DNA from 2 places in the Shewanella sp. 10N.286.51.B2 genome. Region 2 is predicted to be linked to the other one. Evidence: predicted binding sites of a transcription regulator. Region 2 holds the regulator's gene; the other holds the start of a gene.
What was found. Region 2 encodes sigma-54, which starts transcription at its own class of promoters, with help from an activator protein. Its sites were predicted from a motif close to GTTGGCACGNNNNTNGNNT; they were not measured.

Region 1 (5,740 bases), on a different contig from region 2:
GCTGTAATTCTGATTTCGCCGTTTCAGGCCTTGGAATAACTTCGCTAATTTTTAATGCCAGATTTTCGCGGGATTGACCTAGCTTACAGCGGTAAGTCGGTAAGTCCTCAACTCGCATCATCACATGCTCAGGCAGTTCAATAGGAATAATATCCCCAGCTTTAAAGCCCATCACATCTCTTAATGTCACTTCATGCTCAATGATGTTGGCATCAATCCCTACTTGCACATCCATGATCTCATCACGCAATGCTTGTCCCCAACGCATATCAGTATCTTGTTTATCACTTTGAACACCGGCATCAAGCAGCTCACGAATAGGCTCGATCATCGAATATGGCATGGTGATATGAAAATCACCGCCGCCGCCATCCACTTCAATATGAAAAGAGTTAATGACCACCACTTCTGTTGGGCTAACAATATTGGCCATGGCAGGGTTGACCTCTGAGTCTAAATACTCAAACTCAACATCCATTACTGGTGCCCAGGCATCTTTATAATCTTCAAAAATGATTTTCAATAGCAGCTGGACGATACGACGCTCTGTGGGAGTAAACTCACGCCCTTCAATTTTTGCATGAAAGCGGCCATCACCACCAAAAAAGTTATCCACCAAAATGAAGACTAACCTTGCTTCCATGGTGATAAGCGCCGTGCCTTTTAACGGACTAAAGCGCACCATATTCAGGCTGGTTGGTACGAATAGGGTATGAACGTACTCACCAAACTTAAGCATTTGCACGCCGTTAATAGACACTTCAGCAGCACGGCGCATCATGTTAAACATGCTGATGCGTAAGTGACGAGCAAAACGTTCATTTACAATTTCAAGGGTTGGCATTCGCCCACGAACAATGCGATCTTGAGAGGAGAAATCATATGCTCTGGTTTCATCAGTATCATAAATATCATCTTCATCAACATCGTCGACGCCATGGAGTAGCGCATCAATTTCGTCTTGGCTTAATAAATCACTCACATCATCACCTTGGATTTTTCATGGCGTTATTGCATTACAAAACCAGTAAAAAGTACTCTTTCAACGACTTTTTGGCCGGTTATGGGTTGCAATGTATTTTGAACATTTAATAGGGCTAATTGGCGTAATTCATCTTTACCCGCTTGGGTACTTAGCTTTTGTACATCTGCTGCGCTAAATGTGTTTAAAAGCGCATGTTCAATTAGAGGAATGTGCATTTTTGCAGTAACGCCGTCATCGCCTCGCACCATTAACTGCACTTTTATTTCAACTAAACGTGAACGATTAGCACCCGCTAGATTGAATAAAAATGGTCTTGGCATACCCACATAATTTGCCTTACCAGTAGCTGCATCAGTTACTACAGTTGCAGTACTTATGTCAGTTGCAGGTGAGTTTGCAGTCGCTTTCGCATTGTCGCCAATAAAAAACAGCACTGTCACAGCAATGCCTGCCAGCAGCAACATGCCAACCACCAAAAAAATAATCATTTTATTGATACTTTTTGGTGGGTTCTGGGTAGTTAATTCTAAAGAAGCTTCTTCTGGCATAAATGATTCCATCACGCTGTTGTTATTATTGTGTTAACTAAGTTTCAGCTTAGTTTTTGATTTTGCGATCATTAACCCATAGGTTACCGACTTAAGCGTAATAATCTATAGCTGAACTGCCACTCATGGCATGTTTTGTGACTATCTCAAGTTCTTGTGCTGAAATTTCATCCAAAAGCCTGTCATTACTAGCACTCGACTCATCATAATCAGCGTTTTTCTGCTGTTCGCCGTCTTGAGAAACATGACTGTCAGCCAATTGCAGCCCTTCTTCTGCTAGCATTTCCCGTAGCCGCGGAATAGCTTGCTCCAATAGGTCTCGGGTTTGTGTCTGCGCCACTTGAAATTGCACTTGGGTTTGATCGCCATTAACTTGAACTCTGACCACCATATGGCCAAGCTCTGCCGGATCTAATCGAATTTCCGCATGTTGAATGCCCTGTCCTACCATCGTCATGAGTTGTTGCTTCATCACAGGGGCGAACTTTTGGATCATCTCCTGCATTTGCCCTACCGACTCAGATCCTTGGCGTAACGATAATTGAAATTGCGGCACATCACTTTTATGCACTGACGTTAAGCTACTTTGATTTTGTATCGCCTTGAGATCCACAGATTCTGCATCAAGAGTAAACTCACCAGCGCTAAGGACAATGGCATTATTTGCTAGGGCATTACTACTAGGACTATTGGCAGAGGAAGGAATAGCAGACTTATCCATGGATACCGAGAACTCAGCTTTACTCAGGTTAACCCCAGATTCCTTTGAGGTTATTTTGCCTTCAATACTGTCAGGAGCGCCTAAAGTTTTGTTTGCATCAACTAAGCCTTTGTTTACATCAACTAGGTTTTTGTTTACATCAACAGCAGCGCTATTGTTATCCATTATGTTTTTATGAATTGAACTAAAGCCACTGCTAAGTGCAAGGGCTGGTTTTTCAGCATTATCTATGGCGCTGGTTGTTGCTAACTCAATCAAAGGGAGTAAGGCTCCACCTTGGATGGGAGTTTGCTGGTTAAAGTCAGTGATCAGCTGATTTAACTCCTTGACTGATAATGCTGACAACTCAGCTGCAGACATTGCACTAAATTCAGATAAATTTTGTAGTTGCTCAGCTGAATAGTCACTTAAAAATTCTGTAGTTGAACTGTCGGTATCTGCTGCCATAGCATCTATTTGGGGCATTGAAATCGCTTCAGCTAAGTTACCTAAAGCCTCTTGTGACAGTTCAGCTGAATCGGCCTCAATAGCCAGCGGCAATATGTTGCCACCTGTTGGTTGGCTATTGGTTTCAAAATTTTCTGCTAAGTCAATTTGAGCAAAGATTAAAGCAATATCGGTTTCTGCAGCAATATGCTCTTGTGAGGCATTGTCATCCACCAGATTGATATCTGTGTTATTTTCAGAAGCTTGCTCAGTGTTACCCTGCATCTCATCAGTTTGAGAAACTTGATTAAGCGCCGACAAAAAAGATGAGCTATCAGTACCTTGCGGCGTCTCTCCCGTTGGGGAATTCGCCATTTTATTGCTATTTCCAAGTAAAATATTACTCACTTGCTGCATAACAAACTCCGAGTTAATAACACCGAAAACCTATTGGTGCTATAAAATTATGAAAGTCACATTGCTGACGCTTTTATTATTAATAACGAACAAAGCAATAAGAGTGCCAGAATAAAAATTAATTAGGCTAAAAACGGATAAGGGAATTTAACGCGGGGTTTTACGAATAAACTGCTGCATCGCAAATTCATCTGAGGCTTTTTGCTCTTGTTTATTGGCTATTTGCTGAGCTTTTTGATCATTTTTAGCTAACAACAATTCAACCGCTTTACGCTTTTGTTGCTTTTGCTGCCAATTAACTTGTCGATGTTGGGTCTGATTTTGTGCTTCTTTAACGGTATTAACTTGCTGCACTAGTGCTTGGTCAATTTGCTTAATAAATTCATGAAAAGAATGATATTCACTGGCACTTAGCGTTTTGCCTTGATTTTCATTCATTTGCTTCATGTACTCGAGACGATAATTATTTAACGCCTCTAATTGCCCCTCACATTTTTGTAGTTCTAATTGTGCAGATTTAAGCTGTAAAGCCGCCTGTTCTTCTGCTTCTTTATTGAGTTTAAGCACTGTGATTAATGGATCAGCCCGGCGCATTATTTACACTGAGCAGCAATCTGCCCAACCATGGTTTGACTGTTATCAAAGGAAATAACATCTTTAAATCCTTGGCGTAAAAATGCATTCATCGCTGGTTGTAACCGAATAGCGTTATCAATGCGTGGATCGCTGCCTTGGGAATAAGCCCCAATTGAAATTAAGTCTCTGTTTTGCTGATAAAGTGAATACATCTGTTTAACCAGACGCATGGACTCTAAATGCTCAGTGCTAATCACCATAGGTGCGACGCGGCTAATGGACTGCTCAATATCAATCGCGGGGTAATGGCCAGAATCTGCCAGCGTTCTTGATAACACAATATGACCATCTAAAATCGCCCGTGACGCATCGGCAATGGGATCTTGTTGATCATCACCTTCGGTAAGCACGGTATAAAATGCGGTAATCGAACCTTGACCTGGGCCGCCGTTACCTGCCCGTTCGACCAAGCGGGGTAATTTAGCAAACACCGATGGCGGATAACCTTTGGTCGCCGGAGGCTCACCCACTGCCAAGGCTACTTCACGCTGGGCTTGGGCGTAACGGGTTAAACTGTCCATCAATAACAATACGTTATAGCCAAGGTCTCTAAAATACTCCGCAATACGTGTTGAGGTTTCACAGGCGCGTAATCGCATCAATGGTGAAGTATCAGCAGGTGCTGCGACCACCACAGATCTGGCTCGGCCTTCTGGGCCTAAAATCTCTTCAATAAACTCTTTTACTTCACGGCCACGTTCACCCACCAGCCCCACCACAATAATGTCAGCAGTGGTGCCGCGAGTCATCATGCCTAACAGCACACTTTTACCCACACCAGAGCCGGCAAACAGGCCCATCCGCTGGCCTTTACCTACGGTCAACATGGCATTAATGGCTCTAACCCCAACATCTAATGGTTCGGTAATCGCGCGGCGCGATAAAGGGTTAATGGGCGGCGCATGACGCGAGGCATGTTGCTCAGTATTTAATGGTCCAAGGCCATCAAGGGGTAAACCACTACCGTCTAAAACTCTACCAAGTAAACTTAAGCCGACACTTAACCCTGACTGCTCACCTAAAGGCTGCACTCTTGCTCCCGGTAACACCCCTCTTAATTCATCTACGGGCATGAGATAAAGTAATTCATCATCAAATCCAACGACTTCAGCCACTAGCTCACCGGCCATGGTTTCGATAGAGCATAAACTGCCAACAGGGGCTCTACAGCCGGTAGCTTCGAGGGTTAAGCCAACAACCCTAACCAGCTGACCACTGGCCACAGGCCGAATGGGGGTGACTTTATTACTATGAAGTTTAAATTTATTTAGTAACTGATGTTGGCGATTTAGCATCATCTACCTCATCAACAAGGTGTAAACCCTCTTCATGTACGACAGAAGAAACATTGTCATCAGTGAGTTGATCCCGCTTTGCTCCCACCACCTTAAGGCTACATTCGCTAGCATCCTCGGCAATGCTAGTGGTGTAGTGACTTGAATCTGACTTAATCGTTTGCACATTGGCCTGAATCGCTGCGACCTGTTGCTGCAAGCCACTAAGAGCTTGACTCATACGCGCTTCAACTCGTAAGTCGACACTGGAGCGCTCGCTGTGAATGATGCAGTCACCGTTTTTAAGAGATGGATCAGCTTCAATTTCCCAACGATTCTTAGCTAATTGCGCTTCACTGTATAATTGATTAACAAGTGCTGCATCATCTGGGCTAAACCTCAGAGTGACTTGTTGTTTTTTAATCGGTAACGAATCTACCCCTTGACGCAGTACAGATAAAATATGTTCAGGATGAGTTTGTAATTCATTACCGACGATGGATTTGGTCAGATTAATGGATAGCTGTAATAGCTCAGCTTCAATTTCAGCATCAAGCACTAATAAGGGTTGCTCAAATTGCTCAACTAAGCCAGATAAACGCTCAAGCATCTCATTAGCTTTGGCTAAACCCACTTCATAACCTTGTTGTTCTCCTTGGCTAAAGCCTTCAGCGTGACCTTGCTCTAAACCTTCAAGCCGACCTTGCTCCGTGCCTTTCGCTAGCCCATCAAG
Region 2 (5,740 bases):
CATAAATACGCTAATACTGCTTGGTGGTGTGTTGAGTATAGCTAATAAAATAATGGTAAAGGTGAGTCGCTGTGTTTCCTTGGAGATGTTACTGGGCGCAGGCGGTTAGCTTTCTTCGTCAAATTTATCGTTGATTAACTTGCATACGGCCTCAAGGGCTTTTTCTGCATCACGGCCTTGAGCTTCAACAGTAATGATTTTACCAATGCCACTTTCTAACATTAATAACCCCAATACACTGGCAGCACTGGCTTGTTTCTCACCTTGGATAAGGGTGATAGTTGCGTCAAACTCGGTAGCTAAAATTGCCAATTTAGTCGCCGCTCGCGCATGCAAGCCTAGCTTGTTACTGATGGTAATTTGCTTTGAATAGGCCACCGTTTTGGCTGGCGTTGTGGTTAGCTTATTCAATGCCAAGCTCTCTATGGCGGGCGCTGACTTTGTGCTTAGAGTTGTTGAAACGTTTAGCGAGCTGATCGGCAATATAAACCGAACGGTGCTGACCGCCAGTACAACCAATGGCAATGGTCAGGTAGCTGCGGTTATTACGCTCTAAATGTGGCATCCAAGTGTCAAAAAGGTTTTCAATTTGCCAGATAAACTTATTCACCAAAGGCTGTCGCTCTAAGAACTCTTGCACGGGCGCATCTAGGCCTGTGTAGGGCCTTAACTCAAGCTCCCAGTGCGGATTCGGTAAAAAGCGCACATCAAACATAAAGTCTGCTTCAGCCGGCATGCCATGCTTAAAGCCAAATGACTCAAAATGTACCACTAATTCTTTATCAACACTGCCTAGCAAGATTTGCCGAACATGATCGCTCAATTCGTAGATATTAGTTTGCGAGGTGTCGATATAGTGATCAACCATTTTGGCTATGGGTTCGAGTAACCGCCCCTCAAGCTTAATGGCTTCTTGTAACGAAATTTGATTCTTAGACAGTGGGTGTAATCGGCGGGTCTCACTAAAACGCTTCAGTAACACTTTATCGTTGGCGTTTAAAAAGAAACTGGTAATGCTGGTATCGTCAGACAGTAAAGCAATTTGCTCTTTGAGTACTTTGCCTTGCTCTTCGATATTACGCACATCGACGCTAATGGCGACAAGCTCGTTACTATCTTTAAGCTGTTCAAGCAGGCTGCCAATCAGTGGCAGTGGCAGGTTATCAACACAGTAATAACCTAAATCTTCAAGCACTCTCAGTGCGACTGATTTTCCTGAACCTGAACGTCCCGATACGATGACAAGTTTCATGCAGTAATAACCTGATAAAGTTCTGTAGCGTCATGACTCTTTCGAAGTCGTTTAAGTATCAATTTATCACTGAGTTTCTCTGCCATGCTAGATAATGTGCTTAGGTGTTGCTGGCACTGATCTGCAGGTACAAGAAGCGCAAATAAAATATCTACAGGTTGCTTGTCTATGGCATCAAAGGCGATTGGCTCTTCGCATTTGATTAAAATAGCAATGGGTTCTTCGATATTATCTAAGCGCCCATGTGGAATTGCTATGCCATTTCCTATACCTGTACTGCCCATTTTTTCACGCGCTATTAGACTTTCAAAAATAGCCTGTGAAGAAAGGGTTGGGTACTGGGCAGCCATTAAATTGCTGATTAATTCCAGTACCTTTTTCTTACTGCCCGGAGTGGCACAGGTAGTGCACGCCGGCTGCAGGATGGTACGAAGTTCCATCGTTAATGCTTAGTGAGTTTCTCTTTATGTTTAATTACCTGACGGTCTAGCTTATCTATCAGGGCGTCTATTGCCACATACATATCAGCGTTACGCGATACAGCAAACACTTCACCGCCTTTTAGGTGCAGTTTGGCTTCGGCAATCTGTTGTAGCTTTTGAACATCGAGCACAACGTGAACATTATTGATCTGTTCGAAGTGTCGTTCAAGCTTTGAAAATTTTGTTTGCACGTATTCCCGTAAAGATTGAGTTATTTCAATATGGTTTCCAGTCAGGTTAATTTGCATAGGTCATCCTCCAATAACAAAAGTTATAAGCTTTTGCGTTGGTTTGAGGGAGGGATGAGCATTGCCTCTCGATATTTGGCTATCGTACGTCGAGCAACGTTAATCCCTTGTTCAGCCAATAGTGTCGCCATTTTACTATCACTAAGAGGCTTTTTCGGGTTTTCTGCAGCTACGAGCTTTTTAATAAATGCGCGAATTGCTGTAGAAGAGCATTCTCCACCATCATCGGTACTTACATGGCTTGAGAAAAAATATTTTAGTTCAAAAAGTCCACGGGGGGTATGCATGTATTTTTGGGTCGTGACCCGTGAAATGGTCGACTCGTGCATTTCAACCGCTTCAGCAATATCATTGAGCACCATCGGCTTCATGGCTTCTTCACCGAACTCAAAGAAACCTTGCTGAAATTGTACGATACAGTTAGCCACTTTTAGTAAGGTTTCATTACGGCTATCGATGCTTTTGATAAACCATTTGGCTTCTTGTAAATGACCACGAATAAATTGGCTGTCAGCTTGGCTTGAACCGCCTTTGGCCATAGCTGCATATTGCTGATTAACGCCAATTTTAGGCATGTTATCGGGATTTAGCTCGACCACCCAGCGACCATTCTTTTTAAGTACAGTAACATCAGGAATGACGTACTCATCTTTAATGGGGGTAATTTGCAAGCCTGGACGTGGATTGAGCGTTTGAATAAATTCAATGGCTTCACGTAAATCATCTTCTTTAAGCTTGGTTTTACGCATCAGTAACCTAAAGTCACGACCGGCGATTAAATCAAGATGATCTTTAATCAGTAACTTAACATTATCTATGCAAGGAATTTCATTAGGGTATTGGCCTAATTGAATTAATAGACACTCACTTAAATCTCGCGCTGCAATGCCGACGGGATCGAAGTGTTGTACCCGTTTAAGTACAGCTTCAACTTCATCGAGTTCGATATCGTCAGTGCCTAAGGATTGCAAAATGTCTTCAACGCTCTGGGTGAGGTAACCGCGCTCATCAATGGCATCAATAATGGCGGTTGCAATCACCAAGTCATTTTCAGAAAAGGGAGTGAGGTTTTTTTGCCATTCAAGATGCTCATACAAGCCTTCACTGGTTTCGCCTTGAAACGGCATATCATTACCGCTCGATACTGCGCCAGAGCCAGAAGTCGGCGAGGCGGTATACACCTCATCCCATGTGGTATCCATAGGGAGTTCTTCAGGCATAGAATCTTTAGTGAGCGATTCAGTGGTATCAACCGTTGAGGTGTCTTTTTCTATGGTGACTTGGCTATTATCACTAAAATCGGTGTCAGTTTGCAGGGCGTTTTCTTTTACGGGCTCTTTGGCTTTAGTGAATTCGTCTTCAAGCTCTAATAGCGGGTTTGAATCAAGTGCTTGTTGAATTTCTTGCTGTAGCTCCAATGAGGAAAGTTGCAATAAGCGAATCGCTTGTTGCAACTGTGGGGTCATGGTTAAGTGTTGACCCATTTTGAGTTGGAGTGAGGCTTTCATGTACCGCTTGTCCCTAATTGAATTACATCATCGCGACGAACAGTGTGGGCGCTAGTTTATGATCCTAGAAAAATAGACTAGATTAAGGTTTGTTGTTGGCCGCGAATGCCATACTAAAAACTGAATAGTGCTAACTATAGCTTGAATTGTTCACCTAAGTATACCGACCTAACTTGCTGATTGACTAAGATCTCAGCAGGTGTTCCTTCAGCAATCAAGTTTCCGTGACTCACAATATATGCTCGCTCACACACATCAAGTGTTTCACGGACATTATGGTCGGTAATTAGCACCCCTAAACCACGGCTTTTAAGTTGTTGAATAATTTTCTTGATGTCGATTACTGAGATAGGATCTACCCCTGCAAAAGGTTCATCTAATAAAATAAACTTAGGATTTGCCGCTAATGCGCGTGCAATTTCAACTCGGCGACGCTCACCTCCCGATAACGCCATACCTTGGCTATCACGGATATGAGTTATGTTAAATTCTTCTAATAAATGTTCCAGTTCTTCAATGCGCTGCTCATTTGATAAGCTTTTGCGAGTTTGAAGCACTGCCATTATATTATCGTGTACTGTGAGCTTACGAAAAATACTGGCTTCTTGAGGTAAGTAGCCAATGCCTTTTCGGGCGCGCAAATGCATTGGATCTGCGGTTAAATCATCTTCATCGATCAGAATGCGGCCCTTATCACTTTTGACTAGGCCTACGACCATATAAAAGGTGGTGGTTTTACCCGCACCATTAGGGCCAAGTAAGCCAACAATTTGGCCGGTTTTTACCGTCAGGCTGACATCTTTTACTACCTGGCGACTTTTATAACTCTTAGCGAGATTTTCAGCGGTTAACGTAATTTGGGTCATTAGTCATTTTGCTCAGCTGCTGGGGCTGACAATGTCGCCTGCGCCTCAGCGTTAAGTGATTCAGTTACTTCGGGTGTTTCAGTTGAGTTCACAGCCTCTACAGCAGATAAATTGTTGTTTTCAATTATAGCTGGTGGCGTGTCATCACCGGGTTTAGCGCTGTCTGGTAAATGTGGTTGCTCATCTTTTTTCTTTTCAGAATCAATCAAGTCTGGGTGACTTTCTGGTTGAAAAATAGTGATAACCCGATCTTCACCAGTACCGGTGCTTTCAGCAATTAACTGCTGCTTTTCAATGTTGTAGCTAATTAGGTTACCAGTAACCTGGCTGCCAGCTTGGTCCAATTTAGCATTACCCGTTAAGGTTAAAATGCTAGTGGCAAGCTCATATTTAATTTCATCGGCACTGGCAGTACCAATACGGCCATCATCTAACTCTTGGGAAAATGTCGCAGGGTTACCTGTGGCAACCATGGTTTTTTGGGTGCCGCTTTCGGTGCCAAATGCGCGTAATTCGTCGGCATTAATGTTAATCGACCCTTGAGTCACATTAACTGGGCCATAGAAGATGACCTGATTGTTTTTTATGTCAGCTTTTTGGCTCACAGCTGCGACTTTAAGCTCTTGCTGTAAATCGCCTTCTTTTGCATAGGCGCTGGCAATACTGACTACACTGAGTAGTGAGGCAATCAAAAGTTTACTTTGCTTCATACGTTCCTTCTACTTGACTTAAAAGTTCAAGTTCTTGAGCATTTAAATCAGCATACAGGCCTAAACCTTGTATATTAAAATCTGACCCAGTAACAAAAATTTGTCTATCTGAGGTCAAAATCATGGTGTTCATATCGAGTGCCAACATGGTGGTTGTCAAAGATTGTAATGGCTCGTCGATGTTTATTGCATCAATAATAACATTATTTTCTAAAACTACTTTGCCTGTTTCATTATTCAGCTTGCCTAAATCTGCGCTTAATTGCCATTCGGCTTCACCATTTTCAGGATAAATAAGGTAGACAGGCTCAGTAAACATGGTTTCATTACTTTGCTGAAAGTGCTCCATGTATTTCGCTGAGACTCGGCTTTGCACTAAACCTTGCTCATTAAATTCAGTGGTGCGTAAGTCATTGGCGATAAAATCAGGGCGAGCAGGGGCAGGCAATTTACTTGCCTCCATCTGACTACGTTTAATTTGTACTTGCCAATAAAGGACTAAGGCTGCGCCAAAAAATCCGATAATAGCGAAGGTCACTCGGCTCATATACTCATTCCGTGGGCATTTTCAAACTTATCTTGGCTAAGTAATAGCAAATCGGTGAGTTCACGTAATGCGCCATTTCCGCCGTTAATGGTGGTGGTCATATGGCAATGTTGTTTAACATAAGGAT

Region 1: a site for sigma-54 is predicted at 3,190-3,208, ahead of AB4140_RS11395 (flagellar hook-length control protein FliK). Genes of this name have one in related genera too.

What each region holds. Positions count from the first base shown of each region.
Region 1 is NZ_JBFRKH010000042.1:11,233-16,972, reverse strand. It holds gene fliM (flagellar motor switch protein FliM) at 1-982, opposite strand, end outside; gene fliL (flagellar basal body-associated protein FliL) at 1,009-1,533, opposite strand; gene AB4140_RS11395 (flagellar hook-length control protein FliK) at 1,625-3,097, opposite strand; gene fliJ (flagellar export protein FliJ) at 3,245-3,691, opposite strand; gene fliI (flagellar protein export ATPase FliI) at 3,691-5,028, opposite strand; gene fliH (flagellar assembly protein FliH) at 4,997-5,740, opposite strand, start outside.
Region 2 is NZ_JBFRKH010000014.1:150,060-155,799, reverse strand. It holds gene AB4140_RS04275 (HPr family phosphocarrier protein) at 106-378, opposite strand; gene rapZ (RNase adapter RapZ) at 404-1,252, opposite strand; gene ptsN (PTS IIA-like nitrogen regulatory protein PtsN) at 1,249-1,692, opposite strand; gene hpf (ribosome hibernation promoting factor) at 1,695-1,982, opposite strand; gene AB4140_RS04255 (RNA polymerase factor sigma-54) at 2,006-3,490, opposite strand; gene lptB (LPS export ABC transporter ATP-binding protein) at 3,625-4,356, opposite strand; gene lptA (lipopolysaccharide transport periplasmic protein LptA) at 4,356-5,066, opposite strand; gene lptC (LPS export ABC transporter periplasmic protein LptC) at 5,053-5,613, opposite strand; gene kdsC (3-deoxy-manno-octulosonate-8-phosphatase KdsC) at 5,610-5,740, opposite strand, start outside.